Regions from separate parts of the Mesorhizobium montanum genome, predicted to be linked through region 2. Evidence: predicted binding sites of a transcription regulator. Region 2 holds the regulator's gene; each other region holds the start of a gene.

Region 1 (4,211 bases), on a different contig from region 2:
CAGAAGAAGGGCTGGATGCTCTCGAAGCCGAGCGGCAGGATCTGCCTGACATAGGCGGCCGGATCGTCGAGATTGGCCCGCACCATGGTGCCGATCCTGATGTCGAGAAGCGGGTTCGGCATCATTGCGTTTCCTGTGCGATCGCCACGCGCCGTCCGGTCTCGGCGCTTTCGATCGCGCCGAAGACCATGGCCAGGCTGTTGATGTTGTCGGTGCCGCGCGTCTCCGGCTCGGTGCCGGTCTCGATCGCGTGCATGAAATCCTGGATGATGCCGAGATGGCCGTCGACGCGGTCGGCGGGATCGAGCAGCGGCACGTCGATCGGCGCGGTCTTGTCGACTATACCGTCGCGGCCGGACGCAACCACCTCCGCCTTCAACCCGTCATGGCCGTCCCACAACACGCTGCCGCGCTCGGCGACAATGCGCCAGCTTCCCTCCCAGCTCGTGCGGAAACCGTCGGCGCACCAGGAGCCGGCATAGGTGAAGACCTTGCCGCCACCGAGATCGAAGACAGCGCTGGCCGACGATCCCTGCCGGTACCAGGAATTGGCCGGCTCCCATTCCTGGCAATAGACGCTGACCGGCTCGCCGGCGACCATATAGCGGGCGGCATCGAAAGTGTGGATCGCCATGTCGAGCAGCAGTACATGCGCCATCTCCTCGCGAAAGCCGCCGAAATGCGGCGCGACGAAGAAGTCGGCGTGGATGCTGGTCGGCTTGCCGATGGCACCGGAGTCGAGGAAGCGCCTGATCCGCCTGACATTGCCCACATATCGCCGGTTCTGGACCACGGCATGGATGCGACCGGCGCGGCGCGCCGCCGCGATAATGACCCGAGCATTGTCGGGGCTGTCGGCCAGCGGCTTTTCGGTGAGCAGGTGGCAGTGATGGGCAAAGGCCGAAAGCGCGACTTCGCGCCGGGCGGCGGGGACCACGACATCGAACACGGCGTCGGGCTTGGTCTGATCGAGAACGGCATCGAGGCTGGTGCCGATGACGGCGCTGGCAAGCCCGTATTCGCGTGCCCTTGCCTGCGCCCGTTCGACATCGAGATCGACGAGGCCGACAACGGCCAGCCCGTCGATCTGCCTTGCGGCGTCGAGCCAGCGTTTGCTCATCGCTCCGCACCCGACCAGGACGACCTTCATCATCCAGCGCTCCTCCCTTCGGCCCCTCCAGGCCGAGTGTCACGGCATTGACGGCATCACCGCGAACGTTTTCCGTAAACGTTTACGAGAACACACCCGATGGCATAGAATGTCAACCGGCTGCTTCTCGAAAATCGTCCTCAAGCCTTGGCCTGAGCGGCAGCCAGTGCTAGCCAAGGCAGGGGGAGAACCGTCCTTGGCGTCCAGCATCCACGATCTTGCGCGTCACCTGAACATCTCGATCGGCACCGTATCGCGCGCGCTGAACGGCCGTGCCGACGTGAATGCCGACACGCGCCGGCGCGTGCTGGAGGCGGCCAGGGAGCTGAACTATTCGCCGAACCAGTCCGGCCGCAGCCTCAGGCAGGGCGCCACCCATTCCATCGCCTTCATGCTGCAGCCGCATCCGGGCGACCAGCAATATGGCGAGCCTTTCTTCATTCCGTTCCTGACCGGGTTGCAGGCGCGGCTTGCCGAGCATGACCTGGATCTGATGGTCGTCATGGGTGAGCCAGGCCAATATCAGCAGGAGCGGTTGCGCCGCGTGGTCGAGACTCGCCGGGCCGACGCGGTCGTGTTGGCCAATACGCGAAGGGAAGACGATCGGATCGACTATCTTAGCAAGGCCGGCTTTCCCTTCGCCACGCTTGGCCGAAGTCAGTCCGGCGGCGACACGTATCCTTCACTCGATATCGATTTCGAGAGGGCGGGTGATGAAGCCGTCGAGCGGCTGGTCGCGCGCGGCCACCGCCGCATTGCCGCCATCCGCCCTTCGCTTGATCTCAACTTCGGCTACCTGTTCCTCGACGGCTACCGCAAGGCGCTGAAGCGGCACGGCATCGAGGTCGACCCCGACCTGATCGCCGATGGCTTCATCAACGAGACCGGCGGCTACCAGGTGACGCCGCAAGTCATGCGCTCCAAGGACCCCCCGACGGCGATCATCTTCAACAATGACGCGATGGCGCTTGGCGGCTGCAAGGCGCTGGCCGAGATGGGTATCAAGCCGGGCCATGACATGGCCGTGATCGTCATCGTCGACACGCCACTCTGCCGCTACTTCTCGCCGACGCTGACTGCCTTCCGTCCAGCACTCGAGGCTATGGGCCGGCGGCTGGCCGAGATGCTTCTGGCCTCCCTTCCCGCCTTCGCCGGCCCCGAAGGCACACGAATCACGCGCGAAGTCTGGCCGCTCGAGTTGATCGCGCGGGAGAGCGATTGAGCGCCTCTCCCACAAGGGGAGAAGGGAGAGTGCACCCCTCCTGTCACGCAACCATCACGTTCAAGTCCTAGACCGCTCAACGGCAAGGGCTGGCCGCATCGTCGATGCCGCGCCCTTTCAGCCAATGGCCGCTTTGCTCGTCAAGAAGGGGATATCCATGAAGCATCTCAACCGAACCGTCGCGCTCGGCGCGGCACTTGCCCTGTTCACCGCCCTGACCCCGGCGCTCGCCGATGGCGTTGCCTATGTCAACAAGGGGCTCGTCGGCGTCGGCCGCATTCCGGCCAGCCAGAAGGACAAATTCGGCGAGACTTTCGGTTCGGGTTCCGGCATGGCGATCGATACCAGGGGCTGGTCACGCGACGGCGCCGGCTACAAGGGTTCGCTCTGGCTGCTGCCGGATCGCGGCTACAACGTCGTCGGCACCACCGATTATCGCGCGCGCGTCAACACGATCGCCATCGAGCTGACCCCGACCGCGCCGGGCGCCGCGCCCGCCGCCGGTCAGGAACAGACGGGCGTCAAAGCGACGCTTGCCGACACCATACTTCTGACCGACGACAAGGGCGCCGACACCACCGGCCTCGATCCGCTGAACGGCGTGCGACCGGCCGCCGGCGACATGCCGATGCTGCCGCAGGCCGACAACGGCAAGCTGGCGCTGGACGACGAGGCGATCGTGCGCCTGCCCGACGGCACCATGTTCATCTCCGACGAGTATGGCCCCAACATCTACCGCTTCTCGGCCGACGGCCGCCTGATGTCGGCGACGCAGCCGGCTGCGGCTCTGGTGCCGATGCGCCACGGCAAGCCGAACTTCGCTTCCGACAATCCGGGCCCGGGTGCGGCCGAGCCCGATCCGAAGGATCCCGAGACCGGTCGTCAGAACAACCAGGGTCTCGAAGGCATGTCGATGACCCCGGACGGAAAGTACCTGATCGCCGTGCTGCAATCGGCGCCTCGCCAGGATGGCGGCGATTCCGGCGCGACGCGTCAGAATACGCGCGCGCTCGTCTATGACGCTTCCGATCTCGCCCATCTCAAGCTGGCGCACGAATATGTCGTGCCGCTGCCGGTGTTCAAGGATGCCAAGGGCAAGACCAAGGTCGCCGCGCAGAGCGAGATTTTGGCGCTCACCGACAAGAGCTTCCTGATGATCGCGCGCGACAGCGGCAACGGCCAGGGCGTGAAGGGCGACGAGTCAGTTTACCGCAAGATCGAGATCGTCGACCTCTCCGCTGCTACCGATATCGCCAACGGCCCGTTCGACGCCGCCGACAAGCCGGTCGCGCCGAAGGGCGTGCTCGACCCGTCGGTGACCGCTGCCAAGCTGACGCCGTTCATCGACATCAACGACAAGGGCGAACTCGGCCGCTTCGGCCTGCACAATGGCGCGCCGAACGACAAGAACAACCTTTCGGAAAAGTGGGAGGCGATGTCGCTGGCTTCGGTGCTCGATCCGACGCTGCCCGACGACTATTTCCTGTTCGTCGCCAACGACAACGACTTTCTCACCCAGGACGGCTTCCAGGTCGGCGCGCCCTACAAGGCCGAGGATGGCGCCGACGTCGATACCACCTTCCTGGTCTACCAGGTCACCCTGCCCGGCCTTTCCGGAACCACCACCCAGTAATGGAATGCGGGCGGCCGCTGCGGCAGCCGTCCCAACCGTAATGGGATGCATGAGCGTCAGGCCTGCGATAGCATCGCGGGCCTGATTCATTTTCGGTGCCCGCCATGGAAGACAGCAAGCCCACTCGCCGGCGCGTCGGCGATCTGACCAGCGGCCCTATCCCGCGCACTCTGCTTTTGTTTGCGTTGCCGGTGCTGGGTTCGAAC
Region 2 (4,211 bases):
GATCCAGCAAAACGACACTGTCAACTGAGATTCTGATGGCTTTTGATGGGTCCGGCCATTTTTTTCGACGTCCGCAATAAATAATGACATGGGCTTTGGCTTCTGCCACTATCCCTAGCGTGTCGGCGACAGGCCATGGCATCATCACAAGGCCGCGATGACCCGGGAGGACGTGCGAGACGATGTCGGTCGGAATCCGCCATGACGATTTGCGCCGGCGCAATCGCGCCATGGTGATTTCGGCCGTGCGCCGCGCCGGCCAGCCCTCGCGGACGGAGATTGCCGCCACCACAGGGCTCAGCCACTCGACCATCTCGGCGATTTCCGCCGACCTGATCCAGGAGGGCATTCTTACCGAAAGCAAGGCCAACGAGCCGACGGCGTTGAAACGCGGCCGGCCGCAGATCGGCCTTGCGCTGAACCCTGAAGCCGCCGCGGTGCTGACCGTGGTGTTGTCGCTGAATTTCCTGTCGGTCGCCGTGATCGACTATGCCGGCCAGGTGATTGCCGAGGAACAGCAGCGCCTGGACACGCTTGTCATGCCGCGCGACCAGCTGATCGGCGAATGCATGGCAATCGTCCGGCGCCGGCTGCAGGATCCCGACCTCGACCTGGGCAGTGTCGCGCGTATCGCCATGGGTATTCAGGGCATCACCGACACCCATGCACGCGCCATGCTGTGGTCGCCGATCACGCCGTTGACCGACATTCCTTTTGCCGACATCCTCGAGACGGAATTCGGCATCCCAGCCACCATGGAGAACGACTGCAACATGATGGCGGTGGCGCTGCAGTGGCGCGACCCCGAGCGCTATCGCGACGACTTCATCGCTATCCTGCTCTCACATGGCATTGGCATGGGCCTTGTGCTGAAGGGCACGCTGTTCACCGGCACCCATTCCTCCGGCGGCGAGTTCGGCCACATGATCCACCGCCCGGGCGGCGCGCTTTGCCGTTGCGGCCGCCGCGGCTGCGTCGAGGCCTATGCCGGCAATTATGCGATCTGGCGCAGTGCCATGAAGATGGGCGAGGACGCCGAGCCGGTCGACGTCGGCGACGCCGATATGCGGGCCCTTGCCGCGAAGGCGCGCGAGAAGGACGGCCCGGAGCGCGAGGCCTATCGCCGGGCGGGCGAGGCGCTTGGTTTCAGCCTCGGCAGCCTGTTTGCGCTGATCGATCCGGCGCCTGTCGCGATGGTCGGCGTCAGCGCCGCCGCCTTCGACCTGATCGAGCCGGCGCTGCGGGAGGCGATCGCCCAGACCGCCGGCGGCCAGCACTCGAAATCGATCTCCTTCGACACCGAGCCGAACGAATTGCCGCTGATCCGCGAAGGCTGCGCCATGCGCGCGCTGACCTTCGTCGACCAGGAGATTTTCGCTCCCGGTGTCCAATCTAGGACCGGCGCGGCGGGGAAGAACGTGGCCTGAGGCGGCGTTGACACGCGTGGCTCATCGCCAACGTTCGGGATTGGCTGCTGCCTCCCGCGGGTCATCCCAGGTCCGCGCGTCGCCTCGCTGCCTGCCGCGCCGGAAGTATCGAACCCGTCCGTTGTCAGACCCGACCACATCTTGTAGATCGGACACATGGCGCTCAAACGGATGGACAACATAGGAATCGTCGTCGAGGATCTCGCGACGACGATTGATTTCTTTCGCGAGCTCGGCCTCGAGCTCGAAGGTCGGGCTATGATCGAAGGAGAATGGGCCGGACGTGTCACTGGGCTGGGCGATCAGCGCGTCGAGATTGCCATGATGCGCACGCCGGACGGCCACGGCCGGCTCGAGCTCTCCCGCTTCCTCACACCGCCTGCCGTCGCGGATCACCGCAACGCCCCGGTGAATGCTCTGGGCTACCTCCGCGTGATGTTCACCGTGGACGACATCGACGAGACGCTTGAAGGGCTCCGCAAGCGCGGCGCGCATCTCGTAGGCGAAGTAGTCCAGTATAAAGACGCGTATCGGCTCTGCTACATCCGAGGGCCTGAAGGGCTTCTCATCGGAATCGCCCAAGAACTCGGCTGAGCGTAATACGAAGACGGTGACCGAGCGACCAATGTCAGCGAGCGCATCTCACCAGAGCAATTCCAGGAAAAGTGTGACACGGTAGGCTCGGCGTTTTCGCCCGTAAGCCCTTCCGTCCGGAATTGCGGCCTAATCTTCCCTGATTGCGTAGCCTGCCCCGCGGATGGTGCGGATGACGTCCGGCATGCGGCCGTTGTTGACGGCCTTGCGCAGGCGGCCGACATGCACGTCCACGGTCCGCTCGTCGATATAGATCGTCTCGCCCCAGACATTGTCGAGCAGCTGGCTGCGCGAGAACACGCGGCCGGGATGGCGCATCATGAATTCGAGCAGCCGGAACTCGGTCGGGCCGAGCCTGATCTCGCTCTTTTTGCGGTAGACGCGATGCGATTCGCGGTCGAGCACGATGTCGCCGACCTTGAGCACGCTGGACAGCACCTCCGGCTTGGCGCGGCGCAGCAACGCCTTGACACGCGCCATGAACTCCGGCGTCGAGAACGGCTTGACCAGATAGTCGTCGGCGCCGGTCGAGAGGCCGCGCACGCGGTCGCTCTCCTCGCCGCGCGCCGTCAGCATGATGATCGGCAGCCGCTCGGTCTCGGGCCGCATCCTGAGACGCCGGCAAAGCTCGATGCCGGAAACCGCCGGCACCATCCAGTCGAGTACGAGCAGGTCGGGAACGTTTTCCTGCAGGCGGATTTCGGCCTCGTCGCCGCGGGTCACCACTTCGACCTGGTAACCTTCGGATTCGAGGTTGTAGCGGAGCAGCACCCCCAGCGGCTCCTCATCCTCCACCACCATGATGCGTGGCGCGATCATTGGCAGATAACCTTTTCCGTCACGCCGCCGGCGCCGACATTGCCGTCTCGTCCTGCTTCGGGCGGTTCGCGGGCAATTGCGTGCCGGTCAACACATAATAGGCGTTCTCGGCGATGTTGGTCACATGGTCGCCGATGCGCTCGAGATTCTTGGCGCAGAACAGAAGATGCGTGCAAGCGGTGATGTTGCGCGGATCTTCCATCATGTAGGTCAGGAGCTCGCGGAAGACGGACGTGTATTTGACGTCGATGCGCTCGTCGTCGTTGCGAAGCTTGGCCAGCGCCGTAGCATCGCCCACCGTATATTCCTGTATCACCGCCTGGACCTGGATCAGCACCAACTGCGCCATGGAATCGATCGAATGCGTGAGATCGCGCGGCGCGGCGCTGATGCCGACGGCGCCGACGCGCTTGGCGATGTTCTTGGCCAGGTCGCCGATGCGCTCGAGGTCGCCGGCCATGCGGATCGAGCCGACCACGTGGCGCAGGTCGTCCGCCATCGGCTGCCGCTTGGCGATCAGCGTGATGGCGCGGTCGTCGAGCTCGCGCTGCCGCGCATCCATGATGGCGTCTTCGGAGACGACGCGCTGCGCCAGCGCATTGTCGGACTCGAGCAGCGCCCGGGTCGAAGCGCCGACCATGGAACCGGCAAGGTCGCCCATGTCGTTGATGAGCCGGCTGATCTGCCTCAGATCCTCGTCGAAGGAAGCGACGGTATGTTCGGCCATAATGATGTCCTCGTATGAACTCAGCCGAAGCGGCCAGTGATGTAGTCCTGCGTGCGCTTCTCGCGGGGCGAGGTGAATATCTTCTCGGTCCGGTCGAACTCGACCAGCTCGCCGAGATACATGAACGCCGTCTGCCGCGATACGCGCGCCGCCTGCTGCATGTTGTGGGTGACGATCACGATGGTGTAGTCGGCCTGCAATTCGTCGATCAGCTCCTCGATCTTGGCGGTCGACAGCGGATCGAGCGCGGAGGCCGGCTCGTCGAGCAGTATCACCTCGGGCTTCACCGCCACCGTGCGGGCGATGCATAGGCGCTGCTGCTGGCCGCCGGAGAGGCTGAGGCCGCTGGCGTTGAGCTTGTCCTTGACCTCGTTCCAGAGCGCGGCGCGCTTCAGCGCCTGCTCGACGCGGCTGTCCATCTCGGCCTTGCCGATCTTTTCATAGAGCCTGACGCCGAAGGCGATGTTTTCGTAGATTGACATCGGGAACGGCGTCGGCTTCTGGAACACCATGCCGATCTTGGTGCGCAGCAGGTTGAGGTCCTGCGAGCGGTCGAGGATGTTCTTGCCGTCGAGCAGCACCTGCCCTTCCGCGCTCTGCTTCGGATAGAGCTCGTAGATGCGGTTGAGCACGCGCAGCAGCGT
Region 3 (4,211 bases), on a different contig from region 2:
CGAGAATGTGCAGCAGCCGCGGCAGCGACAGGAAGGTCTTGTCGAAGCCGCCGATCACCACCGGCAGGTTGAACCAGGTGATCTGGCCCCAGAGCGGGCTGTGCACCCAGATCGCCGCGCCGGCCACATAGACGCCGGCGGCGCCAAGCAGCCCCGGATTGCGCGGGATCCGCCCGCCCCGCCTGACATGCAGCATGGCGGCAAGGCCGATGTTGAACAGGAACTGCCAGGACAGCGGATTGAGGAACCAGAGGCCAGGCTCAGGATAGTTCGGCGGCGCGATCTGCCAGATGCCGGCAACGAGCCAGAGCAGACCGGACACGATCAGCGCCGGCACCGGCCGATAGCTGACGAACAGCACAAAAGCTGGTGCCGCCAGAAGCAGCGCCGCATAGACCGGCAGGATGTTGTTGTAGCCGAGCTGGTGGCCGAGCGCGACGATGCCAAGCAGCACTTGCGGCGTGTTGCGCATCAAGGGTTCGATGTTGATCATCGTCAACATCTCCGGCCGATGCGCGAACACCGCAGCGGCGCAAAACAGCGCGATCACCACCATCGTGATGACGAGATGGGAAATGTAGAGCACGCCGGCGCGCCGCCACATCTTCAAGGTCGCCAGCAACCGGCCGCCCGGCTTGAATTTCGTGCCGTAGGCCAGCGCCACCGAGATGCCGGAAATCAGCACAAAGGCTTCGGCCGCGTCGGAAAAGCCAAAGTTCTTGTAGGTCCAGTTCTCGAAGACCGTGCCCGGCACATGGTCGACGAAAATGGTGAGCAGCGCGAGCGCGCGCAGCACATCGATACGCGTATCGCGATCTTTGATACGCGTGTCGCGATCGGAGACGCGCGTATCGCGCTCACCGATACGCTTATCGCGATCGTTGGAAACAGGGGTGGTCATCGACAAAAGGCCTTAAAGCTGGTTGTTCATACCCAGCAATGCGACCCCCGGGGCGCACCGCTTCGATTCCTCCCACGGGGAGTGTATCGGCGCAGAAACGGACTGAAATGCGCCTGGTTCAATCAACTTTCGCGGAGCAGAAAAATATTGCGTTTTGAAGCCGGCAAACCAATGAATCTTTCATGGAATCAAATGGATATGAGCATGTCCGAATATGACGGCGAAAACAACATTCTTCGCCGCGATCTCGACTTTGCCTACCGCCTGCTGAAGCCGGCAGATGCAAGCGGCGAGTGCCTGTTCGTGCTGCACGGCTCGGGTGTCGACGAGACGACAATGCTGCCGCTGGCAATGCGGATCGCACCGCGCGCGGTGATCGTCGCGGCACGCGGCCGCATCCCGCAGGAGGACGGATTTCGCTGGTTCGAGCGAATCACGCCGACCCGTTTCGAACAGGCCAGCATCCATGCCGAGACGGCCGCCTACGCCCAATTCGCGACGGAAGCCGCACGGCAACATGGGCTCGACCTTAAGCGTGCGACCTTCCTCGGCTATTCGAACGGCGCCAATGTCGTGTCCAGCCTGATGCTGCTCCATCCCGGCACGGTCAGGCAGGCGGCGCTTTTGCGGGCGATGCCGGTGCTCGACACCTCGCCGAGGGCCGATCTCGGCGGCAGCCGAGTGCTGATCGTCGCCGGCGCCGCCGACCAGACCTACGGCCCGTTCGCGCCGGCTCTGGTGACGCTGTTCAGCCAGCATGGCGCCGAGATCGACGCGCGCATCGTTGCCGCGGGCCATGAAGTCGGCGATGCGGACGCCGCGATCGTGCGGCAATGGCTGGCAGCGCATATTGCGGTCGCCTGACCAGGCCCGCCAAACGGGCCTCGGTGCCGGTAATCAACGGGTCGAGACGTTCTCGAAAAGCGCCTCGTAACCACCAGCCCGGGAACGGGCAGGCGCTTGCTCCTCGAGGAGACAGCCTACCGTATAGCGCCCGATTAAGACCAAGGCCGACCGCAAGGCGTCCTCACCGGACGGGAGCTCGTCCAGGCACGGGTTGAAAGAGTAACGCACTTCACAGTCCAAAGCGGCATGCCGCTCCATTGTCATATGTCTGTCACACACTGTCTATCGAGATACTGTTCACTGAGGGGAGGTCTCAATGGCCGGTGAAAACAGCATCACTCTGCTCGACGACACTTCGAAATTGCCTGTCATTGCCGCCAGTCCGGGTGACGTCGCCAGGATTGAAGGCGGCATCGATATTGGCGACCGCGCGGCGATTTCGGTCTTCGGCGACCGCGCCCAGCAATCGGTCAGCGACTATGCCGACAAGATCCTGTCGCAGATCCGCAACCGCGATCTCGGCGATACCGGCACGTTGCTCACCGACATCATCATGAAGGCCAAGAACCTCGATCCCGCCTCGCTGAAGGACGAAGGATTTTTGAGCAACCTGTTCTCCTCGTTCAAGGCCAGGCTCGAACGCTTCAAGGAAAAATACGAGGATGTCGCCGGGCAGATCGACCGCATCGGCCTCGAGCTCGACCGCCACAAGGATACTCTGCGCCGCGACATCGCCGTGCTCGACGATCTGCACGAGCAGACGAAGGACTCCATCCTTAACCTCGACGCCTATGTGCAGGCCGGCAAGAAATTTGTCGACGACTACCGCGCCAAAGAACTGCCGAAGCTGAAGGCGGCGGCCGACGCCAAGGCGAGCGATTCTGCCGGTACATTGGAGGCGCAGACCTATCAGGACGCGGTGCAGGCGCTCGACCGGCTGGAGAAGCGCATCTTCTATCTGGTGCAGGCGCGCCAGCTCGGCATCCAGCAATTGCCGCAGATCCGCATCGTGCAGGGCGGCGACGAAACGCTGATCGAGAACCTGCAGGCGACTTCGGCGCTGACCGTGCCGGCCTGGAAGCAGAAGATGGTCATCCTGCTTGGCCTGACCAACCAGAAATCGGCGCTGGAGCTGCAAAAGACGGTGACCGACGCCACCAACGAGATGATCCGCCAGACATCGAAGATGATGAAGGACCAGGCCATCTCGATCGAGGAGCAGGCGCAGCGCGGCATCGTCGATGTCGAGACACTGGCACAGGCCAACCGTGACCTGATCGACACCGTGCAGGGCGTGCTCAAGGTCCAGGAGCAAGGCCGGCAGAAGCGGGCCGACGCGGAGAAGCAGATGGACCAGATGACCGCCGACCTCAAGAAAGCGCTCACCCAGGGCTGACGGGGCCTCGATGCGAATGAAGCTTTCGTCCGTTTTCGCGCTGGCGGCTGCGTTGCTGCTGGCGGCCTGCAATTCGAGCAATGTCAAATTCTCGATCGTTTCCGGTTCCGAGAACACGGTGCTGGAGCCGATCGTACAGGAATTCTGCGCCAAGCAGGGCGCGACCTGCACCATCTCCTACCAGGGCTCGCTCGACATCGGCCTCGGTCTCCAGAAGGCCGGCGGGCTCGATCAGGACGCGGTGTGGCCGGCGTCGAGCGTCTGGGTCGACCTGTTCGATTCCGGCCGCAAGGTGCGCAACCTCACCTCGATCGCGCAGATGCCGGTCATCCTCGGCGTGCGCAAATCCAAGGCCGCCGAACTCGGCTGGATCGGCAAGGACGTTTACATGAAGGACATCCTTGCCGCGGTGAAGGACGGCAAGCTCAAATTCCTGATGACGTCCGCCACACAGTCCAATTCCGGCGCCAGCGCCTATCTGGCGATGCTCTCCAGCGCGCTCGGCGGCAAGGAAGTGATCCAGCCCGGCGACCTCGACAATCCAACTGTCCACGACGCGGTCGGCGCGCTGCTGCAGGGCGTCGAGCGCTCTTCCGGCTCTTCCGGGTGGCTCGCCGATCTCTATGTCGATTCGGCGCGCAAGGGCACGCTCTATGACGCGATGTGGAATTACGAGGCGACGCTGAAGGAGACCAACGACAAGCTGAAGCAGATGGGCGACGAGCCGCTCTTTGCGGTCTATCCGGCCGATGGCGTGGCGGTCGGCGATTCCCCGCTCGGCTTCATCGATCACGGGCGCGGCGCCGATGTCGAAAAATTCTTCACCGACCTCCTCGCCTATCTGCAATCGGATGCGGTGCGCAAGCGCATCGCCAACACCGGCCGGCGGTTGCCGCTCGGCGGCGCAGCGATCCAGGCGACGGCCGAACCCGACTGGAATTTCGATCCCGGCAAGCTGGTGACGTCGATCCGCATGCCGGAGCCCGCGGTGATCCGCACCGCGCTCAACCTCTATCAGGAGGCGCTGCGCAAACCGTCGCTGACGGCGCTCTGCTTCGACTTCTCCGG
Region 4 (4,211 bases), on a different contig from region 2:
TATCGGCGACGGCCGGGCTCCGGAGGCGGTCGCTGAGGGTTTCATCACCATCGCCGTCGAGAACATGGCCAACGCCATCAAGAAGATCTCGGTGCAGCGCGGCTACGACGTCACCGAATATCTCTTGAACTGCTTCGGCGGCGCCGGCGGTCAGCACGCCTGCCTGGTCGCCGACGCGCTCGGCATGGAAGCCGTGCTCATCCATCCCTTCTCAGGCTTGCTGTCCGCCTATGGTATCGGCCTGTCTTCGATCTTCGCCTCGCGCCAACAGGCTCTGCTGCAGCCGCTTGCCGAAGAATCCCGCTCGGCAATCGAGACACTCATCTCGGCCTTGCGCAGCGACGTTCTCGCCGATCTCGGCGAGCAAGGCATTGCCGAGGACGCGATTTCAACGAAGCCTGTCGTGCATATCCGCTATGACGGCACCGATACGGCGCTGCCGGTGAATTTCGAGCATGGCTCGATCTTCCGAGCCAGAAGCGATTTCGAGGCCGCGCACAAGGCACAGTTCGGGTTCGTCTATGACGATAAGCCGATCGTCGTCGAGACCGTCGCCGTTGAAGGCATGGACGCGGCCCGACAGGACAAGGCGGAAGCCTACGCCCCTGCCGGACCGGCGCAGATCGAGGCCAAGCCTTTGGAGAGCCGGCGCTTCCACACCGAAGGCCGCTGGCATGAGGCTGGCGTCTACCGCCGCGAAAACCTGCGGCCGTCCCACACGGTCGCTGGCCCCGCGCTGATCATCGAGCCGAACCAGACCATCGTCGTCGAGCCGGGCTGGCGCGCCGAAATTACCAGTCTCAACCACGTCGTGATCCGCCGCACGGAAAGAAAAGCGCGTGCCGCCGCGCTCGGCACCGAAGCCGACCCGGTGATGCTGGAAGTCTTCAACAACCTCTTCATGTCGATCGCCGAGCAGATGGGCGTGACACTGCAGAACACCGCCTATTCGGTGAACATCAAGGAGCGGCTCGACTTTTCCTGCGCCGTGTTCGACCGCCATGGCGCGCTGGTCGCCAACGCGCCGCACATGCCAGTACATCTCGGCTCCATGGACCGTTCCGTCGAAACCATCATCCGCCTGAATTCAGGCGACATCCACCCCGGCGACGTCTTCGCGCTCAATGCGCCCTATAATGGCGGAACGCATCTGCCCGACATCACCGTGGTGACGCCTGTCTTCGACGATGCGCGCAAGGATATCCTGTTCTGGGCGGCCTCACGCGGCCATCATGCCGATGTCGGCGGCACAGCGCCCGGCTCGATGACGCCTTTGGCCACCACGGTCGATGAGGAAGGCGTGCTGTTCGACAATTTCCGTATCGTCGATCGCGGCCACTTCCGCGAGAAGGAACTGGAAACCCTCCTGACCGACCACCCCTACCCCGCGCGCAATGCCGCCCAGAACATCGCGGACCTCAAGGCGCAGATCGCCGCCAACGAAAAGGGCGTGGCGGAATTGCGCAAGATGGTCGTGCATTTCGGCCTCGATGTCGTCGAGGCCTATATGGGCCATGTCCAGGACAATGCCGCCGAGAGCGTGCGGCGGGTAATCGAGCGGCTTCCCGACAGCGCGGCTTACGAATACCAAACCGACACCGGCCAGGTGATCAAGGTGAAGATCACCGTCGACCGGCAAAAGCGCGAGGCGACCGTCGATTTCACCGGTACGTCGCCGGTGATGAAGAACAATTTCAACGCGCCGGAGCCTGTCGCCCGCGCCGCCGTGCTTTATGCGTTCCGCGTCATGGTCGAGGACATGATCCCCATGAACGCCGGATGTCTGAGGCCGATCAACATCGTCATCCCCGACGGTTCGATGCTGAAGCCCGCCTACCCTGCCGCCGTCGTCGCTGGCAATGTCGAGACCTCGCAGCATGTCACCAACGCGCTGTTCGGCGCGATGGGCGCCATGGCCAACGCCCAGGGCACGATGAACAACCTCACCTTCGGCAACAAGAAATACCAGTATTACGAGACGATCTGCTCCGGCTCGCCGGCAGGTCGGGTGAATTCGGGGCGCGGCTTTGCCGGCACTTCCGGCGTGCACACCCACATGACCAACTCGCGCCTCACCGATCCCGAGGTGCTGGAACTTCGCTTCCCCGTCGTTCTGGAAGACTTCCATATCCGCGAGGGCTCCGGCGGCAAAGGCAAGTGGGATGCCGGCGACGGCACCAGGCGCAGCATCCGCTTCCTCGAAAAGATGGAATGCGCGATCCTGTCCTCGCACCGCAATCGGCCGCCCCGGGGCCTTGATGGCGGCGGTGATGGCGAGGCGGGCTCGACCAAGGTCAGGCGCAATGACGGCTCGGTCGACGTCTTGAAAGCCTGCGACCAGACCACGCTCGACGCCGGCGAAGCCGTCATCGTCACCACCCCGACACCCGGAGCGTTCGGCAAAGCCTGACGCCTGTCGCCCAAAAGCGCGCAGCGGTTTTGGGCGACGACATGCATGGAAACGAGGCCAAGGCGCGTCTATCACGACGCGCCTTGGCGTCAACTTGCCGTCAACAGGCTGTCACCTGCCTGTCATGACGCTGCGCTACCCGCTTGCGCCAACGCAAATGGGGAATCACCTGGCGATGTCGGACGTATCCGGAGAACTCGTTTATCGCCGAGGCAAGGAAGTCGGAAAGGCCGTCTACCAGAACCGCGCCCTGTCGAAGGACGGCATTTCCGAGCGGCTCTTTGCTTTCCTGTTCTCCGGGCTTGTCTATCCGCAGATCTGGGAAGATCCCGATGTCGACATCGAGGCCATGCAGCTCGGCGCGGGCCATCGCGTCGTCACGATCGCATCAGGCGGCTGTAACATTCTGGCTTATCTGACCCACTCGCCGGCCAGGATCGACGCCGTCGATCTCAATGCCGCGCACATCGCGCTGAACCGCATGAAGCTGGAGGCGATGCGGCACCTGCCGTCGCAGGGCGACCTGTTCCGCTTCTTCGGCGCCGCCGACACCAGCCACAATTCGGATGCCTACGATCGCTTCATTGCGCCGCATCTCGATCCGGTCAGCCGCCATTACTGGGAGCGTCGCAACTGGCGCGGCCGCCGCCGCATCTCGGTCTTCGACCGCAACTTCTACCAGACCGGCCTGCTCGGCCTCTTCATCGCCATGGGCCATCGCGTCGGCAAGCTGTTCGGTGTCGACCCGGCCGGCATCATGAAGGCGCAGAACATCGGCGAGCAGCGCCGCTTCTTCAATGAGGAACTGGCGCCGGTCTTCGACAAGAAGCTGTTGCGCTGGGCCACATCGCGCAAGGCCTCGCTGTTTGGCCTCGGCATCCCGCCGGCCCAGTATGACTCGCTGATCACCTCCGGCGATGGCTCGATGGCGAGCGTGCTCAAGGCGCGGTTGGAAAAGCTCGCCTGCGACTTCCCGCTGAAGAACAACTACTTCGCCTGGCAGGCCTTTGCCCGCCGCTACCCGCAGCCCGGCGAGGCGGCACTGCCTGCCTATCTGGAACAGCGCTATTACAAGACGATCCGCGACAACATCGATCGCGTCGCCATCCACCACGCCAATCTGATCAAGTTCCTGGCCGCCAAGGACGCGGGTACTGTCGACCGCTTCGTCCTGCTCGACGCGCAGGACTGGATGACCGACGATCTGCTCAACGATTTGTGGACCGAGATCACCCGCACGGCTTCGGTCGGCGCGCGCGTCATCTTCCGCACCGCGGCCGAGCCCAGCCTGCTGCCCGGCCGCCTCTCCAACTCGCTGCTCGACCAGTGGGACTATCAGGACGAGGCTTCGCGCGAATTCTCCGCTAAGGACCGCTCGGCCATCTATGGCGGCTTCCACCTCTATGTGAAGCGCGCCGCATGAGCGCGACGGAGCTGCCGGCCGGCCATGCCGAACTTATGGACGGCGTCTATCGCTGGCAGCGCCACATCTATGACCTGACCCGCAAATACTACCTGCTCGGCCGTGACCGGCTGGTCGACGGGTTGGACGTGCCGCAAGGTGGTACCGTGCTGGAACTCGGCTGCGGCACCGGCCGCAACATCGTGCTCGCGGCCCGCCGCTACTCGAACGCCCGCTTCTTCGGTCTCGATATCTCGGCCGAGATGCTGGAGACGGCGAACGCGGCCATCGCTCGCGAAGGTCTCTCCAAAAAGGTCAACCTGTCGCGTGGCGACGCCACCGATTTCGACGCCAAGGCTCTCTTCGGTATCGAGCGGTTCGACCGCGTCTTCGTGTCCT

The links. The regulator PhoB, encoded in region 2, activates phosphate uptake and scavenging genes when phosphate is short. The targets are predictions, from matches to a motif close to TGTCATNNANCTGTCAT.
Positions count from the first base shown of each region.
Region 1: a site for PhoB is predicted at 2,414-2,430, ahead of RFM68_RS02575 (esterase-like activity of phytase family protein). Genes of this name have one in related genera too.
Region 3: a site for PhoB is predicted at 2,006-2,022, ahead of RFM68_RS14530 (toxic anion resistance protein). Genes of this name have one in related genera too.
Region 4: a site for PhoB is predicted at 2,509-2,525, ahead of RFM68_RS02800 (BtaA family protein). Genes of this name have one in related genera too.

Region 1 is NZ_JAVIJF010000002.1:33,009-37,219, forward strand. It holds gene RFM68_RS02560 (sugar phosphate isomerase/epimerase family protein) at 1-125, opposite strand, end outside; gene RFM68_RS02565 (Gfo/Idh/MocA family protein) at 122-1,153, opposite strand; gene RFM68_RS02570 (LacI family DNA-binding transcriptional regulator) at 1,347-2,372, shown strand; gene RFM68_RS02575 (esterase-like activity of phytase family protein) at 2,530-4,005, shown strand; gene RFM68_RS02580 (MATE family efflux transporter) at 4,110-4,211, shown strand, end outside.
Region 2 is NZ_JAVIJF010000001.1:400,496-404,706, forward strand. It holds gene RFM68_RS01900 (ROK family protein) at 183-1,427, shown strand; gene RFM68_RS01905 (VOC family protein) at 1,584-2,021, shown strand; gene phoB (phosphate regulon transcriptional regulator PhoB) at 2,151-2,840, opposite strand; gene phoU (phosphate signaling complex protein PhoU) at 2,860-3,567, opposite strand; gene pstB (phosphate ABC transporter ATP-binding protein PstB) at 3,588-4,211, opposite strand, start outside.
Region 3 is NZ_JAVIJF010000009.1:150,650-154,860, forward strand. It holds gene RFM68_RS14520 (OpgC family protein) at 1-901, opposite strand, end outside; gene RFM68_RS14525 (alpha/beta hydrolase) at 1,106-1,765, shown strand; gene RFM68_RS14530 (toxic anion resistance protein) at 2,064-3,143, shown strand; gene RFM68_RS14535 (substrate-binding domain-containing protein) at 3,154-4,211, shown strand, end outside.
Region 4 is NZ_JAVIJF010000002.1:82,810-87,020, forward strand. It holds gene RFM68_RS02795 (hydantoinase B/oxoprolinase family protein) at 1-2,410, shown strand, start outside; gene RFM68_RS02800 (BtaA family protein) at 2,535-3,833, shown strand; gene RFM68_RS02805 (class I SAM-dependent methyltransferase) at 3,830-4,211, shown strand, end outside.